DNA from 2 places in the Acetobacterium sp. KB-1 genome. Region 2 is predicted to be linked to the other one. Evidence: riboswitches for the same ligand, from Rfam matches in the RefSeq annotation. Region 2 holds a riboswitch; the other holds the start of a gene.
What was found. A riboswitch is a leader RNA that binds a small molecule or an ion and turns the genes downstream of it on or off. The one in region 2 is predicted to bind thiamine pyrophosphate.

Region 1 (4,427 bases), 510 kb from region 2:
GCTGCCATGGGCGATCATGGTTTTGATATCGGCCTGGATGCCTGCGCCACCGCTGGAATCTGACCCGGCTATCGATAAGACTTTTTTCATCGTAGCAACTCCTTAAAACTCATAATGGTACAATCCGAGCTGTTTTTGATCTCATCCCAGTCATTTTTCGAGGATTCATCATAAACCCCGACAAGATAACAACCAGACGCTCTGGCGGCCTGGATGCAGTATAAGGCATCTTCGAAAATCGCGATTTGCTGTTTTGGCAACGCCAGTTGTTTCGCCGCCTGGTGATAAATCTCCGGCTGACTTTTGGGCAAACCAACCATCCCGGAAGTAAGGATAAATTCAAAATGACTAAGCAAACCATATCGACTCAACACCAATTCGGTCAGGGACTTGTGGGTAGCGGTTAGGATTGCCATTTTTATACCCTGGTTTAAATACTGATCCAAAGTTTCCTTAACAAAGGGTTTTAAACGGATATGTTTTTCGTAATTCTCCCGGATCATGCCATTGATTTCATCCCCCACCTGTTCTTCGGTCATTTTCACCCCGTAAACCGCGATAAAATAGCGGGCCGATTCGGCAAAGCTCATGGTTTTTATGACCTTATTTAAATCTTCGCGAGGATCAATCCCATGCTTTTTTAAAAAACTGCTGCCGATATTTTCCCAAGCCGACATCGAATCAATTAGCGTCCCATCCAGATCAAAGATTATCCCCGAAAAATTCATCTGTGCATTTTTCATGGTTTTGTCATGGTTTCAGATAAGCTTCGCAGCGCTTTTGTTGCACTGACGATATCTTTTTTAGAAAAGATTGCCGAGACCAGGGCGACCCCGTCCACTCCGGTTCCTGTTAAGCTAAGAATATTGGTTTCGTTCAGACCACCAATGGCAACCACCGGAATGGTCACCGCCTTGCAGATTGCGGCGATGGTTTCAAAAGCCACCACTTCGGCATCGGTTTTTGTGGCTGTGGAATAGATCGCTCCCACCCCGATATAATCGGCACCGTCGGCTTCAGCTTTTCGTGCCAGTTCCACCGTATCTGCCGAAACTCCGATGATTTTATCGCCAAGCTGCTCTCTTAGCGCCCCGGCATCGCTATCATCCTGACCCACATGAACCCCGTCAGCATCCACTGCCAGAGCAACATCGACGGCATCATTAATGACAAAAGGAATGTTGTAGGCATCGGTTAATTTTTTTATCGCCCGGGCCTCTTTTACAAACGCATCAAAATCCAGCTCTTTTTCCCGTAGCTGGATAAAGGTAGCGCCACCTTTTAAGGTTTCTTCAACCTGATCGGCCAGGGTTTTGTCACCCAGCCAACTGCGGTCAGTCACCGCATAAAGTAGCATTGACTGCTTATCGAGTTTCAAGCTTCATCCCTCCTTTTAATGTTTCGATATTCATCAAACTCATCGCATCGATGAGGGAGGTTCGAAAGGATGCCGTTCCGGCCTCCTGGGCCTGAACCTTTTCAAAGGCCAGCTCCCCACACAAACCCATACAACTAACAGCAGCAGCGGTAGCCAGTAGCAACTGCTCGGGATTGGCCCCGCAATAACTGCCAATAACCGTTGTAAGCATACAGCCTGTGCCGGTAATCCGGGACATCATCGGGTGTCCATTCCGGATTACCAGGGCCTTCTGATGATCCGCGACAATGTCGATGGCGCCAGTAATGGCAATGATGGCACCCGTTTTCTCGCTCAGGGCTTTGGCAAAAGCGATCATCTGATCCAAATTGTCTTTATTCACCGCATCGCTGATATCAGCATCGACCCCTTTGGTCGTGCCACTGCCCTGGTCGATGGTCTTAATTTCTGAAACATTACCCCGGATGACGCTAAACTGTACCTCATTTAACAGCTTAAAAACCGTGTTCGTCCGTAGCGAAGAGGCACCAGCACCGACCGGATCCAGAATCACCGGCCGACCGAGACGATTGGCTTTTTTACCGGCCATAATCATGGCCGCGACGGTTCGCTCATTAAGGGTTCCGATATTGATGACCAGGGCATTACAAATGGAGATAATTTCTTCCACCTCATTAATATCATCAGCCATAATCGGTGCCCCGCCACAAGCCAGTACACTATTGGCACAGTCGTTGACCGTTACATAATTGGTGATACAATGAACCAACGGCGGACAATTGCTAACATTTTCTAAGATTTTTTTAAACATCTCTTCCTTCTTTCTACTACAATATATTTTACGGTTTTATCGTTTAGATGGTTAAACCATCGCTTGATTGGTATCTGAAACGCACACAAAAAAAACTGTACACGAATGCACAGTCGATTTCGATGGTCTCCCTACGCCGGCATTATCCGTATCAGGTGCATGGGTCGAAGTAGCGATTTACTTCCTCTCAGCCTAAATGCATAAGCTCCCCAATTTCTAAATTAGCTACAGATTATCATATCGCCTGATTCTTGTCAACTGTGATTCGCCTCCGCCCTAACCTGCTAAAATCTTAATTTAACTTAAACTTAACCTCTTTCAAAGTTTGGCTAAAGGTTCACCGCCTAAGATATACCCAAGAGATAAATATCTCCTCTTTTTCTTTTCATTCCTAATATAAAAAAACAGTACGGTCATCCGGACCTACTGTTTTTTTATTTAGCGTTTTTTATTTTTAACCGTTTAAGTTCCTTTTTAAGCAAATAATTATTCATTTGTGATTAAATCACAGATATGAACACACCTTTTTGATAGAATGATAAAATCTTGATGATTTACTTGTTCAAGATGTAATTATATCTGGAGGAAATAAAATGATAACAACACCTGATCAATCAAGTAATACGTTCAAATCAGCACCACCTAAAGCTGATTTAATTGTTAAGATGGAACGCTGTCCCCAAAACCACCCCTGCCCATCGGTTCGTGTCTGTCCTGTTGATGCCCTATCTCAAGAAGGCTTTGCTGCCCCAAAAGTCGATATGGAAAAATGCATTCGTTGCGGTAAGTGTGTTGACTATTGTCCGATGAATGCCCTGGTACTAAAATAAGTGTCATTGTGAAAAGGAGGCTGTATGGACTATTTTATCACATTCCTTGAAGGGATCGTCACCTTTATATCCCCTTGTCTTTTGCCCATGCTGCCGATTTATGTGTCCTATTTTGCCGGCCAAAGCCAGTCCGATAATAAACGTACCGCAATTTTTAATGCTTTAGGCTTTGTCCTCGGCTTTACGGTAGTTTTTGTTTTGCTTGGTGCCTTTGCCGGTCGTATTGGCAGTGTGCTAATTGAGCATCAAACTGTTGTCAATGTGGGGGGCGGTATCATCATCATCCTTTTTGGATTGAATTTTATGGAGGTGCTGAATATCCCTTTTCTGAACACCACCCGTCAGATGAACATGAATCATTCGCGGACAAGTTTCTTTTCAGCGCTGCTTTTTGGCATCGTCTTTTCGATCGGTTGGACACCCTGCGTGGGTGCCTTTTTAGGCTCAGCCCTAATGATGGCGGCCTCCAGTGGTGATACCTTAAAGGGAATTCTGATGCTTTTATCCTTTTCCCTCGGCCTTGGTATTCCCTTTATGGTTTCTGCCATTTTAATTGAGCAGTTGAAATCGACCTTTGATTTTGTTAAACGCCATTATCGGATCATCAATCGTCTTTCCGGCGGACTGCTGGTTCTCATCGGTCTACTGATGGCTACTGGTTTACTGGGCTATTTTCTGTCGCTTTTAACTTTTTAAGGAGTACATTATGACTAAACAAACAAAAACAATAATCGGTATTGTCGTCTTTGCCGCTTTTTTAATCATCGTTTATTGGGGGTACACGATCTTGTCAAAAACCTTCAATCCGCAAGATCCGGCATCAAATAACACCGGTTCCTCTCAGGCCGATGAGCTCCAGGCAGCCCCTGATTTCACGGTGTTTGATCAGGATGGCAACCCGGTTAAACTGTCTGATTTTGCCGGAAAACCGGTGGTCCTCAATTTTTGGGCATCCTGGTGTCCACCCTGTAAAAGCGAGATGCCCCACTTTAATACGGTCTATCAAAATCAAAAAGATGCAGTGGTCTTTCTGATGATCAATCAGGTGGACGGGCAGCGGGAAACAAAAGAAAAGGGCCTTATGTACATCACCGATCAGGGCTTTGACTTCCCCATTTATTTTGATACCGAATTGGAAGCCAGCATTGCCTATGGCGTCTCAACGCTCCCCACCACCTTATTTATTAGCCCCGACGGTAAAATTGTCAGCGGCTATCGTGGCGCCATTGATGAAGCCACCTTACTTTCCGGCATTGAATCAATAAAAAATTAGGAGCATGCGATGTATATTAAAATGATAATCGGAACCCTTGTGGGCGGCGCTTTGGGACTCCTCTACTACAAACTGGTAGGCTGTCAAAGCGGCACTTGTCCCATTACTGCCAAGCCCCATCGAACTGCCATTTAT
Region 2 (4,427 bases):
CTTAAAAACAAAACTTCTTCCTCTTTTGTTTTTCTTTTGGTAATATTGGATTTGATACGCTGATTGGCCTGATTTATTTGCTTAAGCATCTGATTGATTGAAACCGCCAGCATTTTTAGTTCATCCTTTCCATCCATTTCGATGGATAAGGTCGTATCTCGTTTTAACCCCACTTCTTTGGTAAAGGCGATGAGTTTTTCAATTCTTTTTAAAAAATACCGATCGACAATAAAATAATCAATGCTGAGGATGACTATCAGAATAAGAATGAAACTGGCCATAAACAGATTAAACTGATCTTTTACAAAGCTATAGTTTTCTTCAATCCGGGAAATTGTCATTAAGATGGTTTCCTCATCGTAGCTATCCCGCTGAAGACGACTGGCTGTGAGATAAGGTTTTCCAGCAAATTCTCTTTTGACAATCTGGTTTTCCAAAACGACGGCAGCCGACCCGGCTTCTCTGAATTCCACATTGACGCCGGTTAGTACTTCAATGTAAGCGGTCATTTCCTTATCAACATTTTTGAACATCACCATACTACCATTACTTGTTGCTGTACGACTGGAATTATTAACCCGCCCGGAGGCAATCAGATATGGCTGCCCATTCAGAATAATCAGATCTGTTTTAGCGTCCTCACCATCAGTGATCGATCCGCTATAAAAGTTGTTTTGTCTGATTTTTTCGATCAAGGCAACCGTTTCTTCATTTTTCAGGTCAAAATCCGAATAAGCGATCACCTCATTGTTTTGATTTGCGAAGAGCATCATATTTAAGCTCAAGTTTTCCAGGGACGCCGGATTAAGATTCACGGTTACGTAGCTTGGATTCCGGTCGTTTATAAAACGATAGGTATCGTCCCAATAGGCCCAATCTTTCAAAATACTATTGAGGTCTTCTTTTTCATTTTCGATGATGGTTTCAACCATTTCAAAATCTTTGCTGATCTGTATTCTCTGGGCTTCCTCAACATAGCCATAGAAAACCCCGTAAAAAATCCCATAGGTAAGGCCCAAGAGCACGGCGGCACTGCACAAGGCGATCATAATTGCTTTATGTTTTAATTTCATATGACACCATCTCTGTCTTTTTAAACTGACTCCGCTCAATTTAATTTATTTAATCGTTTTCTATATACCGTTGTTTACTATTATTCCGTAAGCATCATTCTAATTATAGCGCATATTTTCTCTCATCCTTTGATTGCTTCAATCCACCAGGGCTACTCTAATTAAAGTAATTCTATTTGATCCTATCATAACAATAATAACCTTAAAATGACAGTTTTTATTTACTAATTTAACCCTATTTTTTTCATGTTCTATCTTATTTTGCCCTCCTAACTAAACCAGCTCTTAGCTCTTGACATTTTTACTTTACATGATATAATGTTGGCAATTAAATACTGATTTGCGGGGGGACTTATAAAGTTGAGAAGGTTAAAACCTGACCCTTTGAACCTGTTAGTTAATACTGACGTAGGGAAGCAAGGCGTTTTGGCTAATTTTCAAATACGTGTTTTCAGTGCTTTCCTATTCGGGAAGGCACTTTTTTTGTGCCTAAAAATCTCTGATTTGAAAGGAATGTATTGTGAAAAACTACAAAACTCAAATGGAAGCGGCAAAAAAGGGGATTATCACCCCGGAAATGAAAACAGTGGCACAAAAGGAAAATATGGATGCTGCCAAACTTATGGCTCTGGTCGGCTGCGGCCAGGTTGCTATACCAGCCAATATCAGACATCATTCCCTTTCGCCGGAAGGTGTTGGCACCGGTCTGAAAACTAAAACCAATGTGAATCTCGGCGTATCGGGAGATTGTCTAAACTATGAGGCGGAACTGGAGAAGGTAAACCTCTCTCTAAAATTTGGGGTCGAATCGATTATGGACTTAAGTAACTACGGGAAAACCAACACTTTTAGAAAACAACTCATTAAAATGTCCCCTGCAATGATTGGTACGGTTCCGATGTATGATGCCATCGGTTATCTTGACAAAGATCTACTTGCAATTACCGCCCAGGATTTTATGCGGGTTGTCCGAGCCCACGCCGAAGAAGGGGTTGACTTTATGACGATTCATGCCGGCATTAATAAACGGGCGGTAGAAGCCTTTAAGCGGGATGGACGGCGAACAAATATTGTCTCCCGGGGCGGCTCACTGCTCTTTGCCTGGATGGAAATGACGGGTAATGAAAATCCCTTTTACGAATATTATGATGATTTTCTTAAGATCCTCCGGGAGTTTGATGTCACCATCAGTTTAGGTGACGCCCTGCGCCCTGGTTGCATTGATGACAGCTCCGATGCTTCTCAGCTCAGTGAACTCATCGAACTGGGTCACCTAACCAAACGGGCTTGGGCTAAGGATGTCCAGGTAATGGTTGAAGGACCTGGTCATATGGGGATTAATGAAATTTCCGCCAACATTGTTTTTCAGAAAAAATTGTGTCATAATGCGCCCTTCTATGTTCTTGGCCCCTTAGTAACTGATGTTGCCCCAGGCTATGACCATATTACCGCTGCCATTGGCGGAGCTATTGCCGCTGCCAATGGGGCCGATTTTCTTTGCTATGTAACCCCAGCCGAGCATTTGCGCCTCCCGGATGCTAATGATGTCAAGGAAGGGATTATTGCAACAAAGATTGCCGCCCATGCTGCCGATATTGCCAAAGGTATACCCAACGCGCGAGACTGGGATAACAAGATGTCTGACGCCCGGCGAAAGATCGATTGGGATGCCATGTTCGAACTGGCTATTGATGGCGAAAAAGCCAAAGACTATTACGAAAGCACCCCCACCGAAGAAAAACATAGCTGCTCGATGTGTGGCAAAATGTGCGCGGTGCGCACCACTAATATGATTCTTGAAGGCAAAACCGTGACACTCCATCCTGAGAACTGATCAACTTTATTTAATTTAGCACTTATCTTTTTTTTTGATCTGCCGATATTAATTCTAACGGATTACGTCTTTTTGGGCGTGATCATTTCGTAAAAACATGGAGGTGGATTTATGAAAATCGAAAGTTCAACCGTCACAATGGCAAGTCAAAGCAGTTATAGGGAAGCAACCAAATCTGTCGGATCTTTGAGAGTTTGGGATGCTCAGGGCAATGCCGTAACTTCAACCACAGCCAGCGCTTCTGCAAAGGGGATGGATATCCTTGAGTTGTCAGAACAAGCTAAAAAGTTACCTGCTCAAACCCCTATATCAAATCAAACCCCAGTGTCAACAGTGGCCTCGGGAGATGAAACCGCTTCGCTCTCCAGTAAAGAAGAACAGGAGCTAACGCTACTAGAACAAATGCTTAAGGCATTAACCCGAAAAAAAATGAAATTTGTGATGCCTAAAAAAATTACTTTGGAAAATCCGAAAATGAGTCAGTCCATTCAAAACGCCTATGCCAGTCGAAGTGCACTACTGACCGCTGCCGCCGGGTGGGCTCAGGGTTTAGCCGGTGCTCAACCCCGCAGTGCTTCTCCTAGTGGCGGCTTTGAATACAATCAGAGCGTCACCCACTATGAATCTGAAAGTACTTCATTTCAGGCTCAGGCAATGGTGAAAACTGCCGATGGCCGAGAAATCAATGTCAATCTGCAACTTTCCCTCAGCCGGGAATTTATGTCCTATTCCAATCTCAATATCAAAGCTGGCAATGAGCCGGTTCAGGTTGACCCGCTGGTTATTAATTTCGGTGCCGCCACCACCTCGCTGACGCAGCAGAAATATGCCTTTGATATTGATGCCAACGGCACCCTGGATCAAATTTCCTTTGTTAGTCCCGGCAGCGGTTTCCTGGCCTTGGACCTTAATGGCGATGGTAAAATTAATGACGGCAGTGAGCTGTTCGGCCCGCAAAGCGGCAACGGTTTTGATGATTTGGCAAAATATGATTCCGATGGCAATAACTGGATCGACGAGAACGATCCCATCTATGATAAGCTACAGATCTGGTCCAAAGATTCCTCCGGTAACGATGTGTTAGTGGCACTGGGTCAGAAAGGCGTAGGCGCCATTTATCTGGGCAATGTCAGCACCAGCTTCGCACTCAAAGGGGCCGACAATCAAACCGATGGCCAACTGCAACGCACTGGCATCTATCTTAATGAAAATGGTTCGGCCGGAACGATTCAGCATATTGATCTGAGTATCTAAGAGCTAAAACTTAATTTCATTACGATCCGCCAAATAAAAGGTTTTGTTAATTTTGATTGACAAAACCTCTTTTTATTGTTTAAAATTGAAATAAAACTTAACTGATGAGGGCATTATGAAACAACGAAATAAAGTCGGACTGCTGATCTCACTAATCATACTCATTGGTATCGTTGCTATTGTGTTCTTCAGCTTTGCAACCTACAGCAAGATCATTAAAGATGATGTACTAAATATTTCCAAACTCACCTCCACTAATATCTACT

Region 1: linked by a shared signal. The riboswitch ahead of thiM (hydroxyethylthiazole kinase) and the one ahead of thiC (phosphomethylpyrimidine synthase ThiC) in region 2 are both predicted to bind thiamine pyrophosphate.

What each region holds. Positions count from the first base shown of each region.
Region 1 is NZ_CP030040.1:2,970,993-2,975,419, reverse strand. Features, by position in the region: gene thiD (bifunctional hydroxymethylpyrimidine kinase/phosphomethylpyrimidine kinase) at 1-90, opposite strand, end outside; gene DOZ58_RS13795 (HAD family phosphatase) at 87-743, opposite strand; gene thiE (thiamine phosphate synthase) at 740-1,378, opposite strand; gene thiM (hydroxyethylthiazole kinase) at 1,365-2,189, opposite strand; TPP riboswitch at 2,300-2,411, opposite strand; gene DOZ58_RS13780 (4Fe-4S binding protein) at 2,783-3,019, shown strand; gene DOZ58_RS13775 (cytochrome c biogenesis CcdA family protein) at 3,044-3,715, shown strand; gene DOZ58_RS13770 (TlpA disulfide reductase family protein) at 3,726-4,292, shown strand; gene DOZ58_RS13765 (DUF6132 family protein) at 4,302-4,427, shown strand, end outside.
Region 2 is NZ_CP030040.1:2,463,114-2,467,540, forward strand. Features, by position in the region: gene DOZ58_RS11400 (HD domain-containing phosphohydrolase) at 1-1,073, opposite strand, end outside; TPP riboswitch at 1,408-1,506, shown strand; gene thiC (phosphomethylpyrimidine synthase ThiC) at 1,615-2,907, shown strand; gene DOZ58_RS11410 (hypothetical protein) at 3,019-4,161, shown strand; gene DOZ58_RS11415 (sensor domain-containing diguanylate cyclase) at 4,277-4,427, shown strand, end outside.